3 linked regions of the Nitrosopumilus sp. b3 genome follow. The protein of the gene in region 3 binds, or shares a complex with, the protein of the main gene of each other region. Links are inferred from orthologs where the notes say so. Each region holds a gene or a part of one and is shown on either strand. Other genes may lie near its edges.

Region 1 (2,907 bases), on a different replicon or contig from region 3:
TATTCTCTTCGAAAAAAGGAGACACCGTGATTATTTTTGAGGAAAAAAACTCTCACAATAAACAACTAGGAAAAAACCTTCAAAAAATTGGCATAAATTTAATCCATTTTGATGTTCCCTCTGAAAAGACATCCCAAATGATTTATTGCACATTTTTCTCCCAAATGCTTTCTCTAAACGAGGCAAAAAAGCAAAAAAAGAAAGAATGCCATTTTGTTACACAAGAAAAAATTCGGAATGTTTCAAACCAAATGATCTATTGATCTTTTGCAAGGCTAAGGTTTAATACCTGAATACTAGGGTCTGCGAATATGGTAAAATTCAAGTCAACAGGTGAAGTTCTAAAAATTATCAAGAACAAAGACCAAATTCGTAACTTTGGTGTTATTGCTCACGTTGACCATGGTAAAACTACAATGAGTGACAGCCTTTTGGCAAACTCTGGAATTATTGCACCATCTGCTGCTGGCAAAGCTTTGGCAATGGATTTTGACAAGGAAGAACAAGCAAGAGGAATTACAATTTATCAAGCTAACGTTACTTTACACTTTACAAAAAATGATAAAGAATATGTCATTAACATGATTGATACTCCTGGACACGTAGACTTTAGTGGAAGGGTTATTCGAAGTCTTAGAGCAATTGATGGGGCAGTTGTAGTATGTGATGCAGTTGAAGGTATAATGACTCAAACTGAAACTGTAACTAGAATGGCTCTGGAAGAACGTGTAAAACCAGTTTTGTTTATCAATAAAGTTGATAGACTAATCAAAGAACTAAGATTAACTCCTGAAAAAATGCAACAGCAATTAGCAGATGTTGTATCGAACTTTAACCAATTAATTGATACATACGCTGAACCTGAATACAAGGAAAAATGGAAAGTATCCATTCAGGATGCTAGTGTGACATTTGGTTCTGCAAAGGATAGGTGGGCAATTAACCTTGATTTGATGAAAGAGCGTGGAATTTCATTTAAAGATGTAATTGATGCATATGAAAATGAAAAAGTTGCTGAATTAGTTGAAAAAGCACCCCTAGCTGATGCTGTACTTGGAATGGTAGTAAAACATCATCCAGCACCCCATGAAGCAGTAAAGTATAGAATTCCACAAATTTGGAAGGGTGATTTAGATTCTGATGTTGGAAAAGCATTGCTTGCATGTAGCGATGAGGGCCCAACCATTATGATGATTGTAAACATGGTTTTAGATCCTGCAGCGGGACCTGTAGCGATTGGTAGATTATTTTCAGGCAAAGTCAAAGATGGCCAAACAATTAACATTATTGATGCAAAGAGAGAGGGACGTATACAATCTGTAAATTTCTTTATGGGCAACCAAAGAGAGCAAGTAGGAGAATTAGGAGCTGGAAACATTCCTGCATTACTTGGACTTACTGAAGCTAGAGCAGGAAATACTTTGTCTTCTGTTAAAGACATCCCAATGTTTGAAGGAGTACACTATGTTTCAGAACCTGTTGTTCAAATCGCAATAGAACCTAAACATCCTAAAGATTTACCTAAACTTGTTGAAATTCTCAAGCAACTAACAATTGAAGATCCTAATCTTATTGTAAAAATTGATGAGGAAAGTGGCGAAACGATTGTTGCAGGTATGGGAGTTTTACATCTTGATGTTGCTACACATAGAATCCAAGATGCAAAATGTGAAATTGTTACATCTGAACCTTTGATTAACTATAGAGAAACTGTAAAGGCTGGTTGCGAACCAATCATGGCAAAATCTCCAAATAGACACAATAAAATTTTCATGAAAGTAGAACCGCTAGAGCCTGAAATTGCACACATGTTAAGAACTGGTGAAATCAGTGACATGAAAGACAAGAAAGTGGTTGCAGAGCTATTGAAGAAAGCTGGATGGGACACTGATACAATTAAGAGAGTAATGAAATTTGATTCTCGAGGAAATGTTTTGATTAATGGAACAAAGGGTGTACAATTTGTACAAGAATCTACTGATTCAATTAATTCTGGATTTGAAGAAGTGATGAAAGAGGGACCTCTATGTAAAGAGCAGATGAGGGATTGCAAGTTTATCTTTACTCACTTTGTTCCTCACGAAGACACTGCACACAGAGGACTCTCTCAATTAGGTCCTGCTTCTCGTAGAGCATGTATGGGTGCATTGTTAACTGCAGGAACTGCAGTTTTAGAGCCAACTTTAGCTATTGAAGTTCGTGTACCAACTGATTTAGTTGGAAACGTAGCAACAGTTCTTTCTGGAAAGAGAGGTAAAGTACTTGACATGTCCCAAAAAGGTGCCTCCAGTATCATCACTGGTGAAATTCCAGCTTCTGAGACATTTACACTATCTGAAGAAATGAGAGGTCAGACGGCAGGACGTGCAACATGGAATACTTCGTTTAAGGAATGGACTGAAGTGCCAAAATCAATGTTAGGACCAGCAGTTGCTGATATTAGAAAGCGAAAAGGACTTGCACCAGAACCACCAAGTGTCAACGAATTTATCGACAAAGAGTAAAAGGATACGCACCCTCTTTGTGAGTAAAATTGTACTGTAACTAGAATTATGATATGAGGTTGTTTGTTGAATAGAATTTAAAACCAAAAATTCAGTAAAAATACAATGTGTGCTATTTGGTTTGTATTCGAAAAAAAAGATACAGACTACTTTGCAAATATCATCAATGATCTAAGTTCTAAATATAATGCTCATCCCTTCAAACCCCATATCACAGCTTATGGGTTAGTCAATATCGATCTTGATGAATTAGACAATATCGTCAGAAATAGTATTCAAGGTGAAAAACAGTTTATCATTGAAAAAAGCAGTGTGTCCTATTCTGATGTTTTTTGGAAGACGTTGTTTGTAGAATTTCATCCAAACAAACCATTGACAAGAATAAACAAAAAATTAACAGAAT
Region 2 (2,881 bases), on a different replicon or contig from region 3:
GGGTTAATCAGATACAACCCAAAGGGGCATTGGAAGATTGAAGGGCAGTTATGCAGAAGATGTTGGGATGAAAAGAAAGCAGAGTTTGGATAAAGTTGGGATTATTTAAAAAAATTAAATGCGAAAAATGTGACAAAAAATTTTCAAAGCAAGAAGAGATGATGAACCACATACAAATTATTCATGGCAAGGATTTACAGTATGATTGCAAAGAATGTAACAAATTTTTCTCAAACATGGAAGACATGAGGACACACCTACAAAGAGAACACAGTTACAAAAAAGACAGATAGATTAGATTGCTTTAACAGTTTTAACTACTGGTGGTCTTACTTTGGTAAAGACTCTGAATCCACAAATACATTTGATTTCAGGCAATCTCGATAGCTCAGTGTTTGAAACAGATGTTCCACATCGCAGACAAGAGTAATTTACTTCAAATGTCTCAACAGGAGTCTCTTCTATTTCTTCATCAAAATTTTCTTCAACCATGTTTATCATCAAAATTTCTATAATTTAAGGCTACCAGATTATGTCAAAGACAGTTCAATGTAAACGTCATCAGGAATCTTTAGTCTCATTAGTTGTCGTATAGCTTTATCATCAGCGTTGATGTTGATTATTCTTCGGTGCATCTTCATCTCCCATTTCTCATAAGTTTCAGTACCGCTGCCGCAAGGAGATTTTCTAGTTGCAACGTGTAATCTTTTTACTGGAAGTGGAGTTGGACCTTTGACTTTAACGCCAGTTTTTTTACCAATACCCATTATTTCCCCACAAACACCATCCAATTTTGGTAGACTGGTTGATGTGAGTTTGACACGGGCGGTTTGAGTCATAAAGAATCCGCCTATGGTTTGTACTCTTCGGTAATTTCCTTTACAATTCCTGCTGCGATAGTTGCGCCCATGTCTCTCAGGGCGAATCTACCCATCTCAGGGAATTCTTGGAATGTTTCAATACAAGTTGGTCTAACCGGTCTGATTTTAACAATTGCTGAGTCACCAACTTTGAGGAACTTTGGATTTTCTTCCTCAACTGCACCAGTTGCTGGGTTAATCTTTTGGAGGAACTCAGTAACAGTTGCTGCGACTTGTGCTGTGTGTGCGTGCATTACTGGAGTGTAACCAGGTGCAATTGCTGTTGGGTGATGAATTACAATGATTTGTGCTTTGAATTCTTTTGCAACATTTGGTGGTGCATCAGGAGTTCCAAGTACATCGCCTCTCTTGATATCTTTCTTTTCAATACCTCTGAGGTTAAAACCAATGTTATCACCTGCTTCTGCAGATGGCATTTCTGTGTGGTGAGTCTCAATTGATTTGATTTCACCTTGTGCGCCAGATGGCATGACAATGATTTTTTGGTTAGCTTTCATGATACCAGTTTCAACTCTACCTACTGGAACTGTACCAACACCTGTAATGGTGTAAACGTCTTGAATTGGTACACGTAGTGGTTTACCAACTGGTTTCTCAGTTACTGTAAAGTCATCAAATGCTTCAAGTAGTGTTTTACCAGAGTACCATGGCATGTTCTCGGTTTTCTTAACCAAGTTATCGCCTTTCCATCCAGAAACTGGAATGAATGGTACGTTCTCTAGTTTGTAACCTACAGATTTTACTAATTTTTCGCCTTTCTCTTTGGCTGCTTTGAATGCGTCTTCTTTGTATTCAACTGCATCCATCTTGTTGATTGCAACAATTAGTTGGCTTACACCGAGTGTCTTGAGCAAGAATGCGTGTTCTCTTGCTTGTCCACCTGCTGCAATTGCAGTGTCAGTTTCACCTTCTTTTGCAGAAAGTACTAAGATAGCGGCATCTGCTTCAGAAGCGCCTGTAATCATGTTTTTAATAAAGTCCCTGTGACCAGGAGCGTCAATCAAAGTAAAGAAGTACTTTGGAGACTCAAACTTTTGGAAAGCTAAATCGATTGTAATTCCTCTTTCTCTTTCGTCTTTAATATTATCCATTACCCATGCATACTTGAAGGTGTCACCTTTTCCGGTCTTCTCGGATTCTGCACCGTGAGCTGCAATAGTTCTTTCATCTACAACTCCAAGATCCATCAAAAAATGACCCATAGTAGTTGATTTTCCATTATCAATATGTCCTGTAACAATCAGGTTCAAGTGGGGTTTATCTGCCATATCAAGTGCGTATCTGAGGGCATTTATTACTGTTATGAATTTTTGAAGAAAAATTAAAAAAAATTCAATAAATTTCAGATCATAAAGTTTTCTCAAAAGCACATAAATCAAAGGGACAAAAAGAAAAATTATGAAAATTACAGTTTCAGTTATCAAAGCAGATGTTGGTGGAGTTGGAGGTCATACAAAACCAAGTGACGGACTAATCCAAGCTATTAGAGACACCGTCAAAAATTCAGGAGATTTACTAATCGATCATTACATTGGTTATTGCGGAGACGATACCCACATTGTCATGACACATACACATGGTGTTGATAATGAAAAAATTCACAAGTTAGCATGGGATGCTTTTATGGCGGGAACCCAAGTTGCAAAAGAAGAAGGATTGTATGGTGCAGGTCAAGACTTGCTAAAAGATTCTTTTTCTGGAAACGTAAAGGGGATGGGTCCAGGAGTTGCAGAGATGGAGTTCGAGGAGAGACCAAATGAGGCATTCACAGTCTTTGCTGCAGACAAAACAGAACCAGGAGCATTCAACTATCCAATTTATAGAATGTTTGTAGATGCACTAAGTAATACAGGATTAATTGTAAACAAGAGTCTTGCAAAAGGAGTAAAGATGCACATCATGGATGTTGAAAAAGCACAAATTGCAGAACTTGAATTATGGCAAGACAAACCAACAATTGAAGCAGCACTAATGTATCCAGGAAGATATGTTGTAGATTC
Region 3 (2,854 bases):
CGATGTTTTCTTTGATGATTACTACAAGAGTGGTATGGTTTTGAGAAATAAAAGTATGGTACTAGAAATTATTTACATTTGTTTATTTTTTTTCGATATTTTTTACATCAATAAAGAAATCAAATAATCAAAGTTATCTTTAATATTATTACTAGAAAATTAATGCCCTCAGAGATTAACAATGAGATAAAAAAACTGCAGGAAAATATCTTAAGAATTGAGGAGAGAATTGCAGAGTATTTGAGGATGAAATATTATGAAGGGGTTAAAAAATCACTTCGTGTACTAGAATCAGATTTAAAATATCTGAGCATCCTTGCAAACGGCGCACCCATTGACAAAGAGGAAGACAGAAGACTAATGGAGTTTTTGAGAACCCATTATGACTATTTGCAAAAAATATCCGTTCCAGCATAAGTTTTCAAAACATTCCTTTTATTTTATGCAGACATACACATATCGTGGCAGAGATTAGATGCAAAAAGTATGGTTTTGGATGCAACTATGTCCTTAAAGGAAACCCAGAGAAAATTGTTTTTGATTATTGGGAACATATGAACAAAGAGCACAAAAGTAATCACTCAGATACTAAATGAGAAAAACTGCAAGGTAACAAATTCAAGATTCTCTAACCTTTGGCAAATTCCAGTTTAGCTTCATTGCCAATAGCCGGATTCCCGTAGCTGTAACAATTCCAATTATTGATGCTATCTGAATCTCAACTCCAGAGGATAGCGTAACATAGAATATCACAATTCCAATAATTGATGCAATTGCATACACTTCTTTTACAAACACAATAGGAATCTCGCGAACAAAGACGTCTCTGAGAATTCCACCCCCAATGGCTGTGATCATTCCACCAAACAGCATTGGCAGGAAATTCAGTCCAACTATCTGGTATGCGATTGATGCGCCCAAGATTGAAAAGACTCCCAATCCGACTGCATCAAAGACCAGCCAGACATTCATCTGTTTTTTCATTTTTGTAAACAAGAAAAACATCACAACCCCTGCAATTACAGTCAGAGATACATAGATAGGATCAGAGAACGCAGTTGGGAATCTTCCAAATATTACATCACGTGTGACACCGCCTCCAACTCCAACTACAGTTGCCAAGACAATAATTCCAAAAATGTCAGCTTTGTGAGAGATTGCCTTGGAAGCTCCAGTTACAGCAAATGCAATTGTACCCAAGTAATCTAAAATGCTGATAAAGCCATCAATTGGAAAAGAAAAATCTACCAAACAATACTGTGGCACAAAGATTACTAATTAAGATTAATGAAAAAGATCGGATCTAATTTTAGAAATTAAAAATTAAATTGAAAAAAGTAAAGTTGCTTAGCCAAATAGTGAGGATAATCCTTCCATGGCTGCTTCTTCGGTCTTGCCTTCTTCTTTTGGTGCTTCTTCTTTCTTTGCTTCACCACCGGCTGCTGCCTCTGCTGGGGCGGCTGCTGCTGCAACTGCTACAGGTGCGGCTTTGACTGCCTCATCGATGTTAACATCGGCTAGGGCTGCTACCAGTGCTTTAACTTGAGCATCATTAACTTCTGCACCAGATGCTTTGACAACTGATGTGAGGTTTGCTTCGTTGACTTCTTTGTCTAGTTTGTGAAGAAGTAAAGCAGCGTAAACATATTCCATTGTATCGAGATTTTCTTGGGGCATAATATAAAACTATGGAGAAATTACGCCTAGAAAACTCAGTTTAGAATCTTTAGACTCCGGCAGACAGCATAAAGTGTTCTTTTGAGATTTTTGTCAATCAGAGTATCCTTTCTATTTCGAAGTACTCGCTTTGCCTCATCACGTTCTGCACCTGGTGGCAGTGACAAAACTGCATTGATTAATTCAGGCAATGAATGTCGAATCCATCCATCTAGCATGTCGTAAATTTTTGGTGGCAAGATATCACACTTGTCAACATCTAGATCTAAAACTGCAGTGTAATTTTCATGCTCCACTCTATACACCAATGCAAGAACTACATTGTCTGGAGTCGGATGTTCTAGAATTTCACGGGAGCGCTCACCTGTTTTTCCTTGTGCAATCTTGTTTTTGAGACCAATTGGATTTACAATGACTCCGTTGATTCCTACTTTTCGTCCATCAACTCCGGTAACTACACCAAAGATAAAGTCGTTGAATTCACCATTCTTTTTGACTGAAAATATGTGAACCCCTTCTTTGAGAGTAGGTTTCTTGCCAAACATGAAAAGAGTGACCCAAGTATTCTATTTAATGTATTATTAATCGACAATTCTTAATATCGGGATAGGGCAGGCTTCATCGTTGGATAAAAAAGAGATTCTAAAAGAATTTTCAGCAGATCCTGACAGATATTATAATGTCAAGCTATTTGCAGAACAAGGATTTGTCAGAAAGTCATGCACAAAATGCCACAGATTCTTTTGGACTCTTGATTCAGGACGAGATTTGTGTCCTGATGATGGAGCTGACACTTATTCATTTATTGGAAATCCCCCAACTACAAAGAGATTTGATTACACTCAAGCTTGGAGACAAGTCGAAGAGTTTTTTGTAAAAAACAATCACAAGTCAGTGAGCAGATATCCTGTAGTGTGCAGATGGCGAGACGACTTGTTCTTTACTATTGCATCAGTTGTTGACTTTCAAAGAGTAATGGGTTCAAAGGTAGTCTTTGAGTTTCCTGCAAACCCATTGGTAGTTCCGCAGACTTGTTTGAGATTCAAGGATTTAGAGAATGTCGGAGTTACAGGACGACACTTTTCGAGTTTCTGTATGATTGGACAGCATAGTATTCCAGAGGGAGACGGATACTGGAAAGACGAGTGCGTTGATTTGGATTATAGATTATTGACTG

Evidence for each region. The genes of interacting proteins can lie anywhere in the genome.
Region 1: the proteins of rpl12p (region 3) and C6990_RS04395 are in contact, whole or in part, in a crystal structure (PDB 5H7L), measured with the Pyrococcus horikoshii proteins. The link is inferred for Nitrosopumilus sp. b3 from one-to-one orthologs. Residues at the interface, in WP_010886059.1 of Pyrococcus horikoshii: Leu100, Ala101, Gly102, Leu103, Ser104, Ala105, Leu106, Phe107, Gly108; in WP_048053510.1 of Pyrococcus horikoshii: Pro161, Met164, Met165, Phe168, Ser169, Ile172, Val195, Glu196, Phe202, Leu211, Ser212, Val213, Met216, Lys222, Phe223, Asn224.
Region 2: the proteins of rpl12p (region 3) and tuf are in contact, whole or in part, in a crystal structure (PDB 3WY9), measured with the Pyrococcus horikoshii proteins. The link is inferred for Nitrosopumilus sp. b3 from one-to-one orthologs. Residues at the interface, in WP_010886059.1 of Pyrococcus horikoshii: Glu96, Glu97, Leu100, Leu103, Ser104, Ala105, Leu106, Phe107, Gly108; in WP_010885563.1 of Pyrococcus horikoshii: Lys125, Glu126, Phe129, Arg132, Thr133, Lys165, Leu166, Thr169, Lys324, Gln326, Leu359, Ala360, Ile369, Glu372, Ile384, Ile422, Ser423, Gln425.

Annotation. Positions count from the first base shown.
Region 1 is NZ_MU078694.1:387,482-390,388, reverse strand. It holds C6990_RS04395 (elongation factor EF-2), read left to right. Parts: upstream 1-311; coding sequence 312-2,504; downstream 2,505-2,907. Other genes in the region: C6990_RS04390 (hydrolase), read left to right, coding at 2,610-2,907; C6990_RS04400 (sugar isomerase), read left to right, coding at 1-263. UniProt on the Methanocaldococcus jannaschii protein: Catalyzes the GTP-dependent ribosomal translocation step during translation elongation.
Region 2 is NZ_MU078694.1:69,476-72,356, reverse strand. It holds tuf (translation elongation factor EF-1 subunit alpha), read right to left. Parts: upstream 2,150-2,881; coding sequence 851-2,149; downstream 1-850. Other genes in the region: fbp (fructose-1,6-bisphosphate aldolase/phosphatase), read left to right, coding at 2,280-2,881; rpsJ (30S ribosomal protein S10), read right to left, coding at 531-839; C6990_RS02275 (TFIIB-type zinc ribbon-containing protein), read right to left, coding at 295-501; C6990_RS02280 (C2H2-type zinc finger protein), read left to right, coding at 96-293; C6990_RS02285 (hypothetical protein), read left to right, coding at 1-93. UniProt on the Methanocaldococcus jannaschii protein: GTP hydrolase that promotes the GTP-dependent binding of aminoacyl-tRNA to the A-site of ribosomes during protein biosynthesis.
Region 3 is NZ_MU078696.1:296,873-299,726, reverse strand. It holds rpl12p (50S ribosomal protein P1), read right to left. Parts: upstream 1,654-2,854; coding sequence 1,348-1,653; downstream 1-1,347. Other genes in the region: alaS (alanine--tRNA ligase), read left to right, coding at 2,302-2,854; C6990_RS07790 (hypothetical protein), read right to left, coding at 1,713-2,222; C6990_RS07800 (trimeric intracellular cation channel family protein), read right to left, coding at 619-1,251; C6990_RS11055 (hypothetical protein), read left to right, coding at 462-596; C6990_RS07805 (hypothetical protein), read left to right, coding at 163-417. UniProt on the Methanocaldococcus jannaschii protein: Forms part of the ribosomal stalk, playing a central role in the interaction of the ribosome with GTP-bound translation factors.